DNA from 3 places in the Aeromonas veronii genome. Region 1 is predicted to be linked to each of the others. Evidence: predicted binding sites of a transcription regulator. Region 1 holds the regulator's gene; each other region holds the start of a gene.

Region 1 (5,772 bases):
TCGCCGATACCCCGCAGCTCAGCCCGACCATGACGGCCGAAAGTGCCCACCTGGTGGCGCACCTGCTGGATTACATCCACGAACACTATCCCTATGACTTGCGCCACGACGACCAGTTGCACGCCGACCTGCTTACCCACATCAGCGCCATGTTGCTGCGGATCAAATACCAGATAGGCACCGACAACCCGCTGGCGGATCACATCAAGCAGTACTATCCCCTCGCCTATGACATCACCCTCGCCGCCATCTCCGAGTGGATCAGGCAGACGCCCTATCATCTGACCCATCACGAGATAGGCTACCTGGTGATCCATATCGGCGTCGGACTGGAGCGCCACTATGACATCGGCTATAGCCGTCCCCCCCAGGCGTTACTGCTGTGCGATGCCGGCAATGCCACCTTCCGGGTACTGGAGGCGCGGATCAAGCGGGAATACCCCCAGTTGCAACTGACCAGTCTGGAATCCGTACGGGACTACGAGGGGCTCTCGCGGATCGAGCAGGATTTCGTGATAAGCACGGTCAAGGTGAGCGAGAAGAATGTGCCCGTGGTGCAGGTGGCCCCCTTCCCGGCCCAATATCAGTTGGAGCAGCTCGGCAAGCTGGTACTGGTCGATCGCACCCGCCCCTACCTGCTCGACAAGTACTTTGACGCCGACCATTTCATGGTGATCGATGAACCCATCAGCCAGTCAGCCCTGTTCACACGGGTCTGCGATCAGCTGGAAAGGGAAGAGCAGGTGGAAACGGGGTTCAGGGGATCCTTGCAGGAGCGGGAGCGTATCGTCTCCACCATGCTGGGAGACGGCATAGCCCTGCCCCACTCCCTCGGCCTGCTGGCCAGGCGCACCCTGGTCTATACGGTGCTGGCCCCCCAGGGCATCGACTGGGGCAATGGCGAGACGGCCACCCTCATCTTCCTGCTGGCCATCGCCAAGGCGGACTATGAGGAGGCCATGGGCCTCTACGATCTCTTCCTGGCCCTGATGAACGAAAAAGCCAGCAAGAATTTGCTGGCCTGTCGCAGTTTCGCCGGTTTCAAGGCACTGGCTCGCACCGGCGCCTAGTCAGAGGGCGCCTACTCTTCGTTGAAGCCCGAGGTGAACAGCGCCACCACCGCGGCCAGGGCTTCCGTCTCCTCCGGTCCTTCCACCTGCACTTCTACCTGTTTGCCCTGGGCGGAGTCCAGCATCAGCAGGCCGATCACGCTGTCCGCGTCGGCCTCGACCCCGTCCTCGTTGCGCAGCAGGACATGGGCATCGAAGCCCTGTACCAGTTCGAACAGCATCATGGCCGGTCTGGCATGAATACCCAGCTTGTTTTTGACTTCTACCGAGGCGGAAACGGTCATCTGTGCATCCTTCTGAGCTGTCAGACCTGCGCCGAGCGCTTGTCCAGGGTGCGGTGGCGGATCTGCACGTTCTTGCCGAGCAGGCGAAACGCGCTCGCCAACCGTTCGGCGATGAACACCGAGCGATGCTGGCCACCGGTGCAGCCGATACCCACGGTCACATAGCTGCGATTGTTGCGTTCCAGATGGGGCAACCAGGTGCCCAGCATGTTCTCGATCTGCTGGATGAACAGCATGACGTCCGTCTGGCTGGAGAGGTAGTTCGCCACAGGTTCATCCCGGCCGGTGAAAGGCTTGAGTTCGGGGATCCAGTGGGGATTTGGCAGGAAACGGGCATCGAACACGAAGTCTGCATCCTTGGGGATGCCGTACTTGAAGCCGAATGATTCAAACACCAGCACCAGCTCGTTCTCTTTCTTGCCGAGCACCCGGGTTTTGATGAGCTCGCTGAGATCGTGAATGCTGAGGTTGGTGGTGTCGATGCGCAGGTCGGCACTGGAAGAGAGGGGCGCCAGCAGGTGGGTCTCCTCCCGGATGGCCTCGTCCAGCGACAGCTTGTTGCGAGAGAGGGGGTGCAACCGGCGACTCTCGCCATAGCGTTTGAGCAGGGTAGTGTTGTCGGCGTCGAAGAAGAAGCTGGAGAATTCCACCCGCCCCTCGCTGCGTACCTGGGCCAGCAGATTCTCCAGCCGATCCTGCTCGGTGGGCAGGTTGCGCACGTCGATGCTGACCGCCAGCTTGTCATACTGGCTCTCCACCGAGACGATCAACTGGGGCAACAGATTGACCGGCAGATTGTCTACGCAGTAATACCCCAGATCTTCCAGCACCCGCAGGGCTACCGTCTTGCCGGAGCCCGAGCGACCGCTTACCACGATTAATTGCATCTTGTCCCCCCACGCCAACCTGGCTGTGCCTTGTCCGGCATCAGGCCGAGGTCATGATCTGATAGAGTTCTTCGTCACTGGTCGCCTGGCGCAACTGGCGGCAGACGGCCTTGTCACCCAACTTGGATGCCATCAGGGAAAGGGTCTTGAGATGCTGCTTGCACTCGCTTTCCGGCACCAGCAATGCAAAGAGCAGGTCAACCGGTTGATTGTCAATCGAGTCGAAAGGGATGGGTTCGGAGAAGGTCATCAGCACAGCCGTCGGCGCAAAGGCATCGTCAATGCGGCCATGCGGAATGGCAATACCGGCACCGATCCCGGTACTGCCCATTTTTTCCCGCGCCAGCAGGCTTTCAAACAACACCTGACGGGAGGTGCCGAGGCGCTCTGCGGCCAGTTCACTGATGATCTCGAGAGCGCGTTTCTTGCTGGTACAGGGGACCGCACTCTTGGTGCAGTCCCGACTCAGTATGTGTTCAAGTTGCATAGTTATTTTTGATTTAATTTATCTTTGTGCTTGATGATCTGTCTGTCCAGTTTATCAAGCAGGGTATCAATCGCAGCATACATGTCGGCATGCTCCGAGTTGGCGAACACCTCACCGCCGCTGACATGCAGCTTGGCTTCGGCAATCTGGTTCAGTTTTTCGACGCTCAACACCACATGGACGTTGTTGATATGGTCAAAGTGACGCTCGAGTTTGGCAAATTTGTTGTTCACATAATCACGCAGAGCTTCGGTAATCTCGACATGGTGTCCGGTCAGGTTAATTTGCATAACGTCTTCCTTTTGTTTGCCTAAACCAGGCGTTTGCGCTGATTGGATGGCGGGATCAACAAGGATTCACGGTACTTTGCGATCGTGCGTCTCGCCACCATAATACCCTGTTCGGCCAGCAAATCCGCGATCTTGCTATCACTAAGCGGCTTGGCGGGGTTTTCCGCCGTCACCAGCTTCTTGATCAAGGCGCGAATAGCGGTCGATGAGCACTCTCCTCCTCCTTCCGTATTCACGTGACTGGAGAAAAAAAACTTCAGTTCAAAGATGCCACGGGGCGTATGCATGTACTTCTGGGTCGTCACCCGCGAGATGGTCGATTCATGCATCTCCACCGCCTCGGCGATGTCATTGAGCACCATGGGTTTCATGGCTTCTTCCCCGTATTCGAAGAAGCCCTGCTGCTGCTCGACGATGCAGCTGGCCACCTTGAGCAGGGTGTCGTTACGACTCTCCAGACTCTTGATGAACCACTTCGCCTCCTGCAGGTGGGAGCGGATGAACTGGGTATCCGTGCTGCTGCGCGCGTTGCGGGCCATGGCCGCATAGGTCTCGTTGACGCGAATGCGCGGCGCCGAATCCGGGTTGAGCTCCACCACCCACTTGCTGCCTTTCTTGACCACGGACACATCCGGGATCACGTATTGGGATTCGCTCTGGATGACGCCGTTGCCGGGTCTGGGTTCCAGCTGCTGGATAAGGTCCAGCACCTCCTTGAGGTCGCTCTCCTTGAGCCGGGTCTTGCGCGCCAGGGTGCGATAGTCACGATTGCCAAGCAGATCCATGTGCTCGCTGATCACTTCCCGTGCCTCGTTGAGCCAGGGCAGATCGGAGGGATACTGGCCAAGCTGGATCAGCAGGCACTCCTGCACGGAGCGGGCGGCGATGCCGAGCGGATCGAAATGCTGCACCCGCTTGAGCACGGCCTCGACCTCATCCAGTTCCACTTCTACCTCGTCACTGCTGACTGCAGCCTGAATATCCTCGAGAGAAACCGTCAGATAACCGGATTCGTCGATGGCATCGATGATGGCGAGGGCGATGGCGGCATCCAGATCGCTGAACGGCGTCAGCCGCATCTGCCACAACAGATAGTCCTGCAGGTTCTCGGTGGTTTCCCCCTGATAGACGCTCTCCTCTCCATCGTGGATGGGGCCGGCGCTCTGGGCCGTCCCGGCGGAGTAGACCTCGTCCCAGGTGGTATCGACGGGCAGCTCGTCCGGCATCTTGTCCTGCGCCATGGCGTCACTGGAATCCAGCTGACTGGCATCGGCCACTTCGACCGGACTGGTTTCCTGCGCCTCGCTCTCCTCTTGCTCCAGCAAGGGGTTGTTGTCGAGCGCTTGCTGAATTTCCTGCTGGAGTTCCAGCGTGGAAAGCTGGAGCAGACGAATCGCTTGTTGTAATTGTGGCGTCATGGTCAGGGACTGACCGAGACGCAACTGTAATGTCGGCTTCATCTACGTCGGGATATCCTTATGTTCAGCGAGGCAGTCACCTAACAAAAATGAGGGAATGCCCCCTTACTATAGACTGAATTGATCGCCCAAATAGACGCGCTTGACCTGCTCATCGGCGAGGATATCCACCGGTGCGCCCTCGGCAATCATCTTGCCGTGGCTGACAATATAGGCCTTCTCACACACATCCAGGGTCTCGCGAACGTTGTGATCGGTGATCAGCACACCCAGCCCACGTTCCTTCAGATGCTGGATGATCTTTTTGATATCGATGACAGAAATGGGATCAACCCCTGCAAAAGGCTCATCCAGCAGAATAAATCTCGGCTCTGCCGCCAGCGCCCGGGCGATCTCGACCCGGCGGCGCTCCCCCCCTGACAGGCTCTGACCCAGGCTGTCACGGATGTGGGTGATGTTGAACTCTTCCAGCAGTTGCTCGACCTTGTCCTCCCGCTCCTCGCTGCTCAGTCCCTTGCGGGTCTGCATGACCCCCATCAGGTTGTCGAACACCGACAGACGGCGGAAGATGGAGGCTTCCTGAGGCAGGTAACCGATGCCGTTGCGCGCACGGATGTGCATGGGCTGCAGGCTGATATCCTGATCGTCGATGGTGATGAGCCCGGCATCCCGCTGCACCAGCCCCACTATCATGTAGAAGGAGGTGGTCTTGCCAGCTCCGTTCGGGCCAAGCAGCCCCACGATCTGGCCGGTGCCCACTTCCAGGCTGACGTCACTGACCACCATGCGACGCTTGTAGCTCTTCTGCAAGCCCACTGCTTTTAACACTGCCATGACTGTTGTTTCCTACTTCTTCTGTTCGGCGGGCTTGTCGAAATTCTCGACCTGATCCGGCAGGAACACCGTCTTGACGCGCTGGGTCGGCCCCTTGCTCTCGGCGATCATCTTCTGTTTGACGATGTCGTAGCGGATGAGGTCGCCATTGACCTGGCTGTCTTCCTGCTTGAGCTGGCCGTTGCCGGTGATGGTCACCAGACGGTTCTTCAGCTCGTAACGGATGCTGTTGCCATGGGCGTTGACCGGCTTGCCGTTGTCCAGGATCTGGAAGAAGGTGGCCGGGCTGCCATAGGCGGTCATCACCTCGGCACCCTTCTCGCCGGAGCGGATCACCACCACCTTGTCGGCCTTAATCTTGATGGTGCCCTGGGTGATGATGACGTCTTCGCTGAAGGTGACACGGTTGTCCTGCATCTCGGCCACCTGCTTGACCGCGTCCACATAGACCTTTTCGGTGAAGTCGGACTCTTTGGCGTTGGCCGCGCCGCACAGCAGCAGG
Region 2 (5,772 bases), 1.1 Mb from region 1:
GAGTCTGCTCGGGATCATCGCCATGGTGGGCAGTCTGCTGCTCATTCCAAACAACCTGCCCAAGGGCGCAGCCTCCAGCATTCGTGAACAGCTCTCGGTGCTGACCCACAAGCCGCTGCTGCTGGTCTATGCCAAGACGGCGCTGGGTTACGGCGGTGCCTTCACGGCCTTTACCTTCCTCGCCCCCATCCTGCAGCAGGTGAGCGGCTTTGGCGCCAACGCGGTGAGCCTGATCCTGCTGGTATACGGGGTATCGGTGGCGGTCGGCAACATCTGGGGCGGCAAGCTGGCCGACAAGATGGGCCCGCTGCCTGCCTTGAAGCTACTGTTCGCAGGCCTCGCCCTGGTGCTGCTCACCCTCACCTTCACCGCACCGCACCCTGTGCTCGCCGTGCTCACCGTGCTGGTGTGGGGCGCCTTCGCGTTTGGCAACGTGCCTGGGCTGCAGGTGCTGGTGGTCAAACAGGCCGAAATCCACACCCCCAATGCCGTGGACGTGGCCTCAGGCCTCAATATCGCCGCCTTCAACGTCGGCATCGCCCTGGGGTCTGTGGTGGGGGGCTTTGTGGTGGAGCACCTAGGGTTGATGCACACCCCCTGGATCGGGGCCCTCATAGTGTTGCTGGCCTATGGCCTCACCCATATCAGCGAGCAGCGCGAGGCCAGGATCGCCCTGACCGTCTGATCCGCTGCTCAGACACAAACAAAAAGGCCGACACCCAGTGTCGGCCTTTTTCATTGGCAAGATGGCGCGGCTCAAGACTCCTTGAGATCCTCATCCGCGGCCCAGCGCGCCTCGAGCCAGAGCAGATTGACCAGGCCGCACAGCAGCGCAAACCCCAGCCCCAGTATCCAGGTGAAATACCACATATCGAAGACTCCTCAATTCCGGTGTTAGTAGAGGCTATGGCCGTGTTCACGCACCTGCTCGGTACTCATCTTGCCCCGCGCCACCCAGTAGACCCAGAGGGTGTAGCCGATGTTGATTGGCATCAGCACGGCGACTATGCCCAGCATGATGAAGAGGGTGCGCTCGCTGGAGATGCCGTCCCACAGGGTCAGGCTGCTCGACGGATCCAGAGACGAGGGCAGCACGAAGGGGAACAGGGCGATGGCGATGGTCAGCATCATGGCGGCGCAGGCACCGCCGCTGGCGACGATGGCGAGCCGCGCCCGGCCAAGGCTGCTTGCCAGCGCGCTCAAGAGCGGCAGCAAGAGGCCAAGTGCCGGCACGGCCCAGAGCACGGGGTGCGTAATGAAGTTGCCAAACCAGCCATCCGGCGCCGTCGTCACCTGTTTCATCAGGGGGGTCAGGGCGCTGTTGAGATCCCCAATCTCGGCTATCTGGTAGCCGCGCATCTGGCTGAGCCAGAAGCCGCCCAAGGCAAACAGAGCGCTTGCCAGAGGGCCGAGCCAGCGGCTCTGGCGAGCGCAGCGCGCCGCTATCACCCCTTGAGTCTTGCACTGCAAGAAGCTGCAGCCATGGAGCATCAGCAGGGCCAGCGCCGTGCCCATGCAGGTGAAGAGCAGCGGCCAGTTAAAATCGAAGGCGCCATAGTGGATGCGAAGGGCCGAGTCGAAGCGAAACGGCAAGCCTTGCAGCAAGAAGGCGAGGGTCGCGCCAAACACCAGGGTCGGCAGCAGGGCTCCCATCACCAGGGCCCGGTCCCACCAGCGGCGCCACACGGGGTCCGGCAGCTTGCTGCGATAGTCAAAACCGACCGGGCGCAGGAAGAGGCCGAACAGCAGGAACATGAAGGGCACATAGAGCGCCGAGAAGGAGGCCGCATAGACCAGAGGCCAGGCGGCGAACAGGGTGCCGGCGCCGGCGATGAGCCACACCTGGTTGCCCTCCCACACGGGCCCCACGCTGTTGAGCAGCACCCGCCGCTCCTCATCGTTCTTGGCCACCACGGGCAACAGCATGCCGACCCCGAGATCGAAGCCATCCATCACCACGAAGCCGATGAGCAGGAAGAGCACCAGCCCCCACCAGACGAGTTTCAGGGTTTCGTAATCCATCAGACGGGACTCCCGTTTTTCAACACTTCACCTTGATAACGACCCGTCTGCAGGCTGGCGGGCCCTTTGCGGATCACGTGACGCAACAAGAACAGCTCCACCACCAGCAGCGTGCTGTAGATGAGGAAGATGGAGATGAGGCTGAACCAGAGTTGGCCCGGGCGCAGCAAGGAGACGGATGCCGACACCGGCAGCACGTCGCTGATGGTCCAGGGCTGGCGACCGAACTCGGCCACGAACCAGCCCGCCTCGATGGCAATCCAGGGCAGGGGGATGGACCAGAACAGGGCCTTGAGCAAGCGGGTCGATTGCACCAGCCGGCCCCGGCACAGCTGCAGGAAGGCGGCGGTAAAGAGCAGCAGCAATACCACACCTATGCCCACCATCAGTCGGAAGCTCCAGAACAGTGGCGCCACCTGGGGGATGGAGTCGTCCACCGCCTTGGCAATGGCCACCTCGTCCGCCTTGCCAATCTCCTTGGCGTAGGGGGTCAGCAGCAGGCCGTAGCCGAGATCGGCGCGGTGGCGCTCGAAGGTGGCCCTGGCCTCAGCATTGCCGCCATCCGCCCGCAGGGCTTCCAGGGCATCGTGGGCCAGCATGCCACTGCGGATGCGCACCTCGTGCTCGGCCTTGAGATCTTTCAGGCCCGTCACCTGCTCATCGAGGGAGCGGGTGGCGATAATGCCCATCAGATAAGGGATCTTGACCGCGGCGTGGGTGGTCTCGGCGCTCTGATCCGGCAGACCGAACAGGGTGAAGGAGGCCGGGGCAGGCTCGGTGTGCCACTCCGCCTCGATGGCGGCGAGTTTCACCTTCTGTACCTCGCCGGTGCGATAGCCAGACTCGTCACCCAGTACTATGACCGAGAGGATGGCGGCCAGACCGAAACCCGAGGCGATGGCGAAGGAGCGCAGGGCGAAGCGCACCTCCATGCGGCGCAGCAGATACCAGCTGCTCACCCCCATCACGAACAGGGAAGCAGCCACATAGCCCGCCGCCACCGTGTGCACGAACTTGACCTGGGCCACCGGGTTGAAGATGACAGCGGCCACGTCCACCAGCTCCATGCGCATCGTCATGGGGTTGAACTCGGCGCCGACCGGGTTCTGCATCCAGCCGTTGGCGATGAGGATCCAGAGCGCTGAGAGGTTGGAGCCGAGCGCCACCAGCATGGTCACCATCAGGTGCTGACCGCGGGAGAGTTTGTCCCAGCCGAAGAAGAAGAGTCCCACCAGGGTGGATTCGAGGAAGAAGGCCATCAGTCCCTCCACCGCGAGCGGAGTGCCGAAGATGTCGCCGACGTAGTGGGAGTAGTAGGCCCAGTTGGTCCCGAACTGGAACTCCAACGTAATCCCGGTAGTCACCCCCATCACGAAGTTGATACCGAACAACTTGCCCCAGAAGCGGGTGATGTCCTTGTAGATCACCTTGCCGGTCATCACGTAGGCCGACTCGGCAATCACCAGGATCCAGGACAGCCCCAGGGTGAGGGGTACAAACAGAAAGTGGAACATCGCCGTCGCGCCGAACTGTATTCGGGAGAGGCTGACCACATCATCCAAGCTTATCATGCATGACTCTCTATGTTGCATTTAACAGACAGGTTTTCGCCCGTTAAGTACAACACGTGCCATGACACCTATAACAGATGCAGTTATAGTGAAATACACCTATAACAGTTTGAGCCCACCATGTCCCGCTACGGCCAACTGGCAGATCAGCTGCAGCAGCAGATAGAGAGCGGCGTCTGGCGGCCGGGGGAGCGCATCCCCTCCATCCGCCAGAGCTGCAAGACCCATCATTTGAGCCCCATGACGGTGCTGCAGGCCTACCAGCTGCTGGAGAGCCGCGGCCTGGTGTTGGCGCGGCCCCAGTCCGGTTACTACGTCAAGGCCGCCGCCTCCCCCCAGCGCATCAGCGCCCCCCAGCAGGCGCACTACAGCGGCTCGGTGGACATCAACGATCTGGTGTTCGAGGTGCTGCAGGCGAGCAAGTCCCGGGATCTGGTGCCGCTCGGCATGGCGGTGGCGGATCCCGTCCTCTTCCCCCATCCCCAGCTCGGCCGGGCGCTGGGCAGCTGCATGCGCCGGCTCGATCCCTTCAGCACGGTGGCGGATTTGCCCCCCGGCAACGAGACGTTGCGCCGGGCCATCGCCCGCCGCTACGCGGACGATGGCCTGCTGGTCGACCCCCAAGAGATCATCATCACCACGGGAGCCATGGAGGCGCTCTCCCTCAGCCTGCAGGTGCTGACCGAGCCGGGAGACTGGGTGGTGGTGGAGTCTCCCACCTTCTACGGCGCCCTGCAGGCCATAGAGCGTCTGCAGCTCAAGGCGGTGGAGATCCCGGTCACCCCCGGGGTTGGCATCGATCTTGCGCTGCTGGCACAGGCCCTGGCCCAGCGCCCCATCAAGGCGTGCTGGCTGATGGGCAACGTCCAGCATCCACTGGGTCACACCATGCCGGATGGCCACAAGGAGGCGCTGATGCAGCTGCTCAACGCCCACCGGGTTCCTCTGGTGGAGGACGACGTCTATGCGGAGATCTATTTTGGCCGCGAGCGGCCGCGCCCGCTCAAGCATTGGGACGCTCGGGGGGACAGCCTGCTGTGCAGCTCGTTTTCCAAATGCCTGGCGCCGGGCTTTCGGGTCGGCTGGGTGGTGGCGGGCCCCCATGCCGAGCGCATCCAGCGGCTGCAGCTGATGTCGACCCTGTCGACCAATGTGCCGAGCCAGCTGGCGCTTGCCGACATGCTGCGCCAGGGCGGGGTGGATGCCCATTTTCGGCGCCTGCGCCACACCCTGGCCCAGCGCCAGCAGCAGATGCGGGCCGCTCTGCTGCGCCTCCTGCCCCTGGATGTGCGCATTTCCTCCCCCGATGGCGGCTACTTCCTCTGGCTGGAATTTGACGAGCGTCTCGACAGCCGGGCCCTGCACGCCAGAGCGCTCGCCTGCGGCTTTTCCCTGGCGCCCGGGGCGCTCTTTTCCAGCCAAGGTCAGCACAACCACTGCCTGCGCCTAAACAGCTCCCATCCCTGGAGCCCAGAGCTGGAGGCCGCCCTCGGCCAGTTGGCGGAGCTTATCCGGCAGCAGTTAGACAAACCCTTGTTGCGTTGAGCCCTTGAGGCGGACGCGGCCGAACACAAACAGGCCCCATGACGGGGCCTTTTCATCGAGTACGAACGTGCGGATCAGCTCGGCGACCCCAGCTGGGCCACCTGCTTCTCTATGCTGCCTTTGAGGTTGTCATCGAGCCTGAGGGCACGGGCCAGCTCGTCCAGATAACCGCGCTCCATGAAGTGATCCACCTCGACGGTGAGCAGGGAGGCGAGGTAGACCTCGGTGGCCTGCTCCATGTCGGTGACCTCCCGGGCCAGGGCCTGGGGATCCAGCGGGCGGGCCAGCTCGGCGTCAATCCAGCGGGCCGCATCGCTCTGCCCCTGTTCGGTCAGGTACTGCTGGATCTTCTGGCGCTCGGCGTCGTCGATGTGACCATCGGCCCGGGCCGCCGCCACCATGGCACGCACCAGCAGGGTGGCACGGGCGTCAAGCGCCTGTCCCTGCAGGGAATCCAGAGGCTGGGCTGGTTGCGCCGCCCCGCCCTGCTGGGATTGCCAGTCCTGGTAGAGCTTGTAGGCGAGACCACCGAGGGCCGCCGCACCGCCCACCGCCGCCACCTTGCCACCATATTTACGTATCTTCTTGTTGCCGAGCAGCAAAGCCATGGCCCCGGCCGCCAGGCCGCCCTGCG
Region 3 (5,772 bases), 1.7 Mb from region 1:
TTGGACATGTTCTTGAACACCTTCTCCCGCATCTGATCGTCCGAGCCCTTGAGGGCCCGTTGCAGCAGATCCCCCGGTACTTCCCGCAGCAGGGTCTGGATGCCGCGATCGTCCACGTCGATGAGGTTCTCGAACACGAACATCAGATCCTGGATCTGCTGGCTCATCTCCTCGTCCGAGTCGCGGATGGAGTCCATCAGCTGGCCTTCGATGTTGGTGTCGAGGTAGTTCATGATGTTGGCGGCAGCCTTGAGGCCACCCATCTTGGCGGCCTGAGCCCCGGCCGCACCGGCGAACTGCTTCTCCATGATGTCGTTGAGCTCTTGCAGCGCCGCCGGTTGCACCTCTTCCAGGTTGGCGATACGCATCACCAGATCCAGGCGTACCTGCTCCGGGAACTGGCTCAGGATCTCCGCCGACTGCTCCGGCTCCAGATAAGAAAGCACTATGGTCTGGATCTGCGGGTGTTCGTTCTGGATGATGCTGGCCACCTGGCGCGCATCCATCCACTTGAGGGAGTCGAGGCCGCGGGCCCCTGACCCCAGAATAATCTGATCCACCAGGTTGCTGGCCTTGTCCTCCCCGAGTGCCGCCACCAGGGCCTTGCGCACGAAGTCTTCGCTGCCGATACCGATGTTGGTGTATTTCTGGATGTCGTCGATAAATTGACGATGCACCGCCGCCACCCGATCGTGACTGAAGTCCGACATGGAGGCCATGGACATGCCGAGGCGCTGCACCTGCTTGGGTTCGAGGTGACGGAAGATCTGGGCGGCGTCCTCTTCGTTGAGGCTCAGCATCAGCACGGCCGCCATCTCCATCCCGCTCATCTGATCCAGAAGCAGGCGCTGGCTGTCGGTAATCTCGTTACCGGTGATTTGGTTCTTGTTCTCTTCAGGCATCTCGGTTCGTTACCCATTCTTTAATGACCTGAGCGGCCAGATCCGGTTCATTCGCCACCAGCGCACGCACCGCCTTGAGCAAGTCTTCATCCTTGTGCAGATCCGGCAGTTTCAGGTGACCATCGCGCACCCCGAAGATGGGCTCGGCTTCCGCCTGGGCCGCCAGCAGACTGAGCTCGTCATCCCCGCCCAGCACTATGCTGTTGTCCAGATCCAGCTCCCCTTCCGGTCTCGCATCCGGGTAGAGCAGGCGTTTGAGCATGGGGCGCACCACGGTGACGATGAGCACTATGATGACCAGCACGGAGGCGGCGATGCGCACCGCGCGCCAGAACCAGGGCTGCTCGTAGAGCGGGATGTCCGCCACGGCCTCGAGTTCGGGACGGTTGAACGGGATGGCGACCACTTCCAGGGTATCCCCCCGGGTCACGTCAAAGCCGAGGCCGCCACTGAGCAACCGACGCAGGGTGTCGAGCTCGGCCTGGGTGCGGGGCTCGCGGGTGATGGCACCCTCGGCGCCAGGCGTCGCCTTGTAATCCACCGCCACCGACACCGTCATGCGGCGAATGCCGCCCTGCTGGCGCCGGATATGGCTGATGGTGCTGTCCAGTTCGAAGTTGCGGGTCGCCTCCTTGCGGGAGCGGCCGCTGGCCGCATTGCCACCCTCGGCGGCCGTGGCCTCCTGGGGAATGCTGGAGGCGGCAGGGGGCTGGTTGGAGAGCGCGCCGGGCACGCCGCCGTTGCTGCCACCCGAGCTGTTCTCCTCCACCGTCATTTCGGAGCGCACGGCGGGCAAGTCCGGGTTGAAGGTCTTGCGGGTCTGCTCCTGCTGGGAGAAGTCGAGGGAGAGATCCACCTCGGCGGTGTAGTTGTCCGCCCCGAGCACCGGGATCAGGATGGCGTCAATTTTTTGTTTGTACTCCAGCTCCTGCTTCTGCTGCATCGCAAACTCTTTGCGGGTCTGGGCGGAGAGAGGATCCTGGGAGCCGGAGTTGAGCAGGCGGCCGTTCTGGTCGGTGACCGTGACCCGGGTCGGCTCCAGGCCGTGGACGGCGGAGGCCACCATGTCGACGATGGAGTCCACTTCCCCCTGGCCGAGGGCGCTGCCCCGCAGGCTCAGCACCACGGTGGCACTCGGCTTGCGCTCGTTGCGGGCGAACACGTTGTCCTTGGGAATGGCCAGCAGCACCTGGGCCTTGGCCACGTTCTGGAACTGTTCGATGGCGCTCGCCAGCTGGCGCTCGCGGCTGAGCTTGAGACGCTCACCCTCCATGCGCTGGCTGACGCCGAAGCTGGAGTCCTTGAGCAGGATGGACTCGCCATCGTTGCTCACGTCGCTGCTGCTGGCAAGGCCGGCGCGGGTCAGGCGCAGACGGATATCGGCATAGTTTTCGGCGCTGACCAGCACGCTCTTGCCGTCCACCTGATAGGGGATCTTCTGCTGATCGAGGTAGTCGAGGGTGGAGACCAGCTCCTGGGTATTGAAGGTGCCGAGGGGACGCATCTCCGGCTCCTTGCCCCACAACAGGATGAAGACGGCGATGGCCAGACAGATGGTCAGCCCCAGGATCAGGGTGATCTGGCGCAGCACATCCGTGTTGGAGAGGAAGCCCAGCGCCGAGCTCTTCTGCTCCTGCTCGTCCAGGGTCGCCGCCCCTTCGTTGTTCATCAGCAGATCGCCGTTTTGATCGTTAGCCACGGTTTATGTCCTTGTTGCTGACATGTTCATGATGCTCAGTCGCCATGGATGTGCTTATACCGGCATGTTCATGATGGTCTTGTAGGCATCGACCATCTTGTTGCGCACCTGGACGGTCGCCTCGAAGGCGATGGAGGATTTCTGGCCGGCGATCATCACCTCGGAGAGATCCACCGACTTGTCGCCCAAATCGAAGCGGGTGCGCAGATCGTTGGCGCTGCCCTGCAGCTCGTTGACGTTGTCGAGAGCCAGCTTGAGCATCTGACCGAAATCCGAACTGACCGGGCGACCAGGCTGGGCCAGCGGAGTGGCTCCCGCTTCGACCTTGAGTGCCTGCATCTCTTGCATCAGGCTGCTTGCACTTATTTCCATCTTTCATCCCCAGACAAATCATTGACGCTGACAGGCTTAAAGCAATAAGGGTGCCAACCAGAGCGAATAGAGAAGATCAGAAGTGAAAGAGGGGCGTGATCAGGCCGGTGCCACCGGCCGTCACGGATTCAGATCGCGGGCCAGGGCTGTTTGCCCAGCAGCAACCGCAGGTAGCTCAGATGCAGATCGTAGTGTTCGTCGGCAGGCAGCTTGGCCAGCACCTCATCACGCAGGTAGTGCGCCTTGACGCTTGCCTGCTCAGGGGTCACCAAGCCCACGGCCACCAGCTTGGCGATGATGGCGTGGGAGAGGGCCAGGCAGGCCTCATCGGCCTCTCCCCAACCAAACTGGCCCGCATAGGCTTCTGGCGACAGGGCTGGTTCCAGCGGTGCCACCAGATCCCCCCAGACCCAGAACGCCGTGGGGATCCCTTCCTGCAACCGCAGATAGATGCTCTGTTTTTCCCACTCCCGGCTCTGGGCCGCCATCACATCTTGCCCGGGCTCATGCGCCATATCCCTCTCCTTGTCCCACGACTCTGATCCGCGCCCATGAAAAAGAGGGCCGAAGGCCCTCTTTTTACTGCAAGTCTCGTCAATTAAACAGACTGTATTTCAATCTGATAGAAGAAAAAGAACTTGTCGGACGAAGATGGATGTGTCACTTGTTCAAATCATCGTCAAGCCAGTACTTGGAGCCGGAAATATTGGCATCCAGCAGCAGCCCTTTCTCGCCAATCTGGTAGATGGCCATGCCGCCGTTGTACTTGGCGGTCAGCTCAGCACTCTCCTTGCCTGCCACGGCCCCCACCTCGGAGGTGGCTTCCCAGCCCTTGTTGACGAAGGCATCGAAGTGGGTCTGGTCTTCAAACAGGATCACCTGCTGATAGAACTTGCCGCCGAGCCCGGCCGCGAGGCCCGCCCCGAACATCTTCATATAGGTGTGCTTGCCGTTTTTGCGATTGACCGCAACCCCCGACCCCTGGTTGGTATGGATCATCAGGGAGAACTTGCGCGAATCGAACACCGCGTAGCCATAGGCCTGGTCAAACAGCAGCTTGGCGGAGGGCTGATCGTTGAACAGCCGCACCAGGGCGGTGTCGGCCATGGTATCAAGGGCCGTGCGCGCCTCTTCCGGGGTCTTGGGCTCCAACATGGTGTCGAGCTTCTTGTCCGCCGCATCCAGCCACTCCTTGCCGGTGGCCGCACTCTCTTCGGTCCAGGCACCGGCCTTGTTATAGGCATCGGCTCCCCAGGTAGAGACGGACTCCCAGGTCTCCTTGGAGAAATCGGTGATCCCCTTCCATGCTTCTTTGCTGGTGTCGCTCACCGCGGTGCCGAGATCGGAGGCGGCCTCTTTCAGCTTGGCCCAGTCGGCATGGCTGGGAGTGGATGCCAGCAACAGGGCGGCGGCAATCAGCCAGGGTTTGCTCTTCATGGTCTGCTCCTTCTTCTGCTCGTCAGCGGATCACTACCCTATCAGATTTAATCGTACGCCAATAACAGTCCCGTTCACGACTATGCCTTGCGACTCAACCACCTGCGTCACTCTTTCGCCCATATCGCCGGGTGAGCAAGGCGTTTCCTGCCGCACTCTGCTTGAGGAAGCGAGGCTGCCGTGGTCGGACGATAACTGTCACCCGCAGAGGCGCCCATCCCCCTCGCCCTTGCCGATGCAAAGGGGATGAACCCGTAAATATTGTTCGGCCAGCCCCCCCCGGTTGTATAGTTTTTGGTTAGCCATTCCGGTAAAATCCGCGCCCTTATAATAGAGCCACCTAAGAGTGATTGAGCGATGTCCAACACAAAACAGGCCCCCAAAGTAGGATTCGTCTCCTTGGGTTGCCCCAAAAACCTGGTCGATTCCGAACGCATCCTGACCCAGCTGCGTACCGAAGGGTACGATGTGGTGCCCAGCTATGACGATGCGGAGCTGGTGGTGGTCAACACCTGCGGCTTCATCGACAGCGCAGTACAAGAGTCGCTGGAAGCCATCGGTGAGGCCCTGTCCGAAAACGGCAAGGTGATCGTCACCGGCTGTCTTGGCGCCAAAGAGAACCAGATCCGCGAGATCCACCCCAAGGTGCTCGAAATCACCGGCCCCCACGCCTATGAAGAGGTGCTGGGCCACGTCCACAAGTACGTGGAAAAGCCCACCCACAACCCCTTTACCAGCCTGGTACCGGCCCATGGGGTCAAGCTGACCCCCCGTCACTACGCCTACCTGAAGATTTCCGAAGGCTGCAACCACCGCTGCACCTTCTGCATCATCCCCTCCATGCGCGGGGATCTGGTGAGCCGCCCCATCGGCGAGGTGCTGGCCGAGGCCAAGCGCCTGAAAGAGGCGGGCGTGAAGGAGATCCTGGTGATCTCCCAGGACACCTCCGCCTATGGCGTGGACGTCAAGCACCGTACCGGCTTCTACGACGGCATGCCGGTCAAGACCAGCATGGTGGCCCTGTGCGAAGAACTCGCCAAACTCGGCATGTGGGTACGCCTGCATTATGTCTACCCGTATCCGCACGTGGATGACGTCATCCCGCTGATGCGCGACGGCAAGGTGCTGCCCTATCTCGATATCCCGCTGCAACACGCCAGCCCGCGCATCCTCAAGCTGATGAAGCGTCCCGGCACCGTCGAGCGCACCCTGGAGCGCATCCAGAAGTGGCGCGAGATCTGCCCCGAGATCACCCTGCGCTCCACCTTCATCGTCGGCTTCCCCGGCGAGACCGAAGAAGAGTTCCAGATGCTGCTGGACTTCATCGACAAGGCGGAACTGGATCGGGTCGGTTGCTTCAAA

What was found. The regulator sigma-54, encoded in region 1, starts transcription at its own class of promoters, with help from an activator protein. The targets are predictions, from matches to a motif close to TGGCACNGTTTTNGCTT.
Region 2: ABNP46_RS07015 (cytochrome ubiquinol oxidase subunit I) is a predicted target of sigma-54. The motif match lies at 3,639-3,655, and genes of this name have one in related genera.
Region 3: fliE (flagellar hook-basal body complex protein FliE) is a predicted target of sigma-54. The motif match lies at 3,013-3,029, and genes of this name have one in related genera.

What each region holds. Positions count from the first base shown of each region.
Region 1 is NZ_CP157875.1:423,545-429,316, reverse strand. Features, by position in the region: gene ABNP46_RS02080 (BglG family transcription antiterminator) at 1-1,070, shown strand, start outside; gene npr (PTS phosphocarrier protein NPr) at 1,082-1,354, opposite strand; gene rapZ (RNase adapter RapZ) at 1,375-2,241, opposite strand; gene ptsN (PTS IIA-like nitrogen regulatory protein PtsN) at 2,282-2,728, opposite strand; gene hpf (ribosome hibernation promoting factor) at 2,731-3,018, opposite strand; gene ABNP46_RS02055 (RNA polymerase factor sigma-54) at 3,039-4,478, opposite strand; gene lptB (LPS export ABC transporter ATP-binding protein) at 4,545-5,270, opposite strand; gene lptA (lipopolysaccharide transport periplasmic protein LptA) at 5,283-5,772, opposite strand, start outside.
Region 2 is NZ_CP157875.1:1,482,582-1,488,353, reverse strand. Features, by position in the region: gene ABNP46_RS07030 (MFS transporter) at 1-685, shown strand, start outside; gene cydX (cytochrome bd-I oxidase subunit CydX) at 757-870, opposite strand; gene cydB (cytochrome d ubiquinol oxidase subunit II) at 895-2,022, opposite strand; gene ABNP46_RS07015 (cytochrome ubiquinol oxidase subunit I) at 2,022-3,593, opposite strand; gene ABNP46_RS07010 (PLP-dependent aminotransferase family protein) at 3,714-5,138, shown strand; gene ABNP46_RS07005 (tellurite resistance TerB family protein) at 5,213-5,772, opposite strand, start outside.
Region 3 is NZ_CP157875.1:3,278,334-3,284,105, forward strand. Features, by position in the region: gene fliG (flagellar motor switch protein FliG) at 1-902, opposite strand, end outside; gene fliF (flagellar basal-body MS-ring/collar protein FliF) at 895-2,601, opposite strand; gene fliE (flagellar hook-basal body complex protein FliE) at 2,656-2,973, opposite strand; gene ABNP46_RS15075 (hypothetical protein) at 3,102-3,488, opposite strand; gene befA (beta cell expansion factor BefA) at 3,634-4,410, opposite strand; gene rimO (30S ribosomal protein S12 methylthiotransferase RimO) at 4,768-5,772, shown strand, end outside.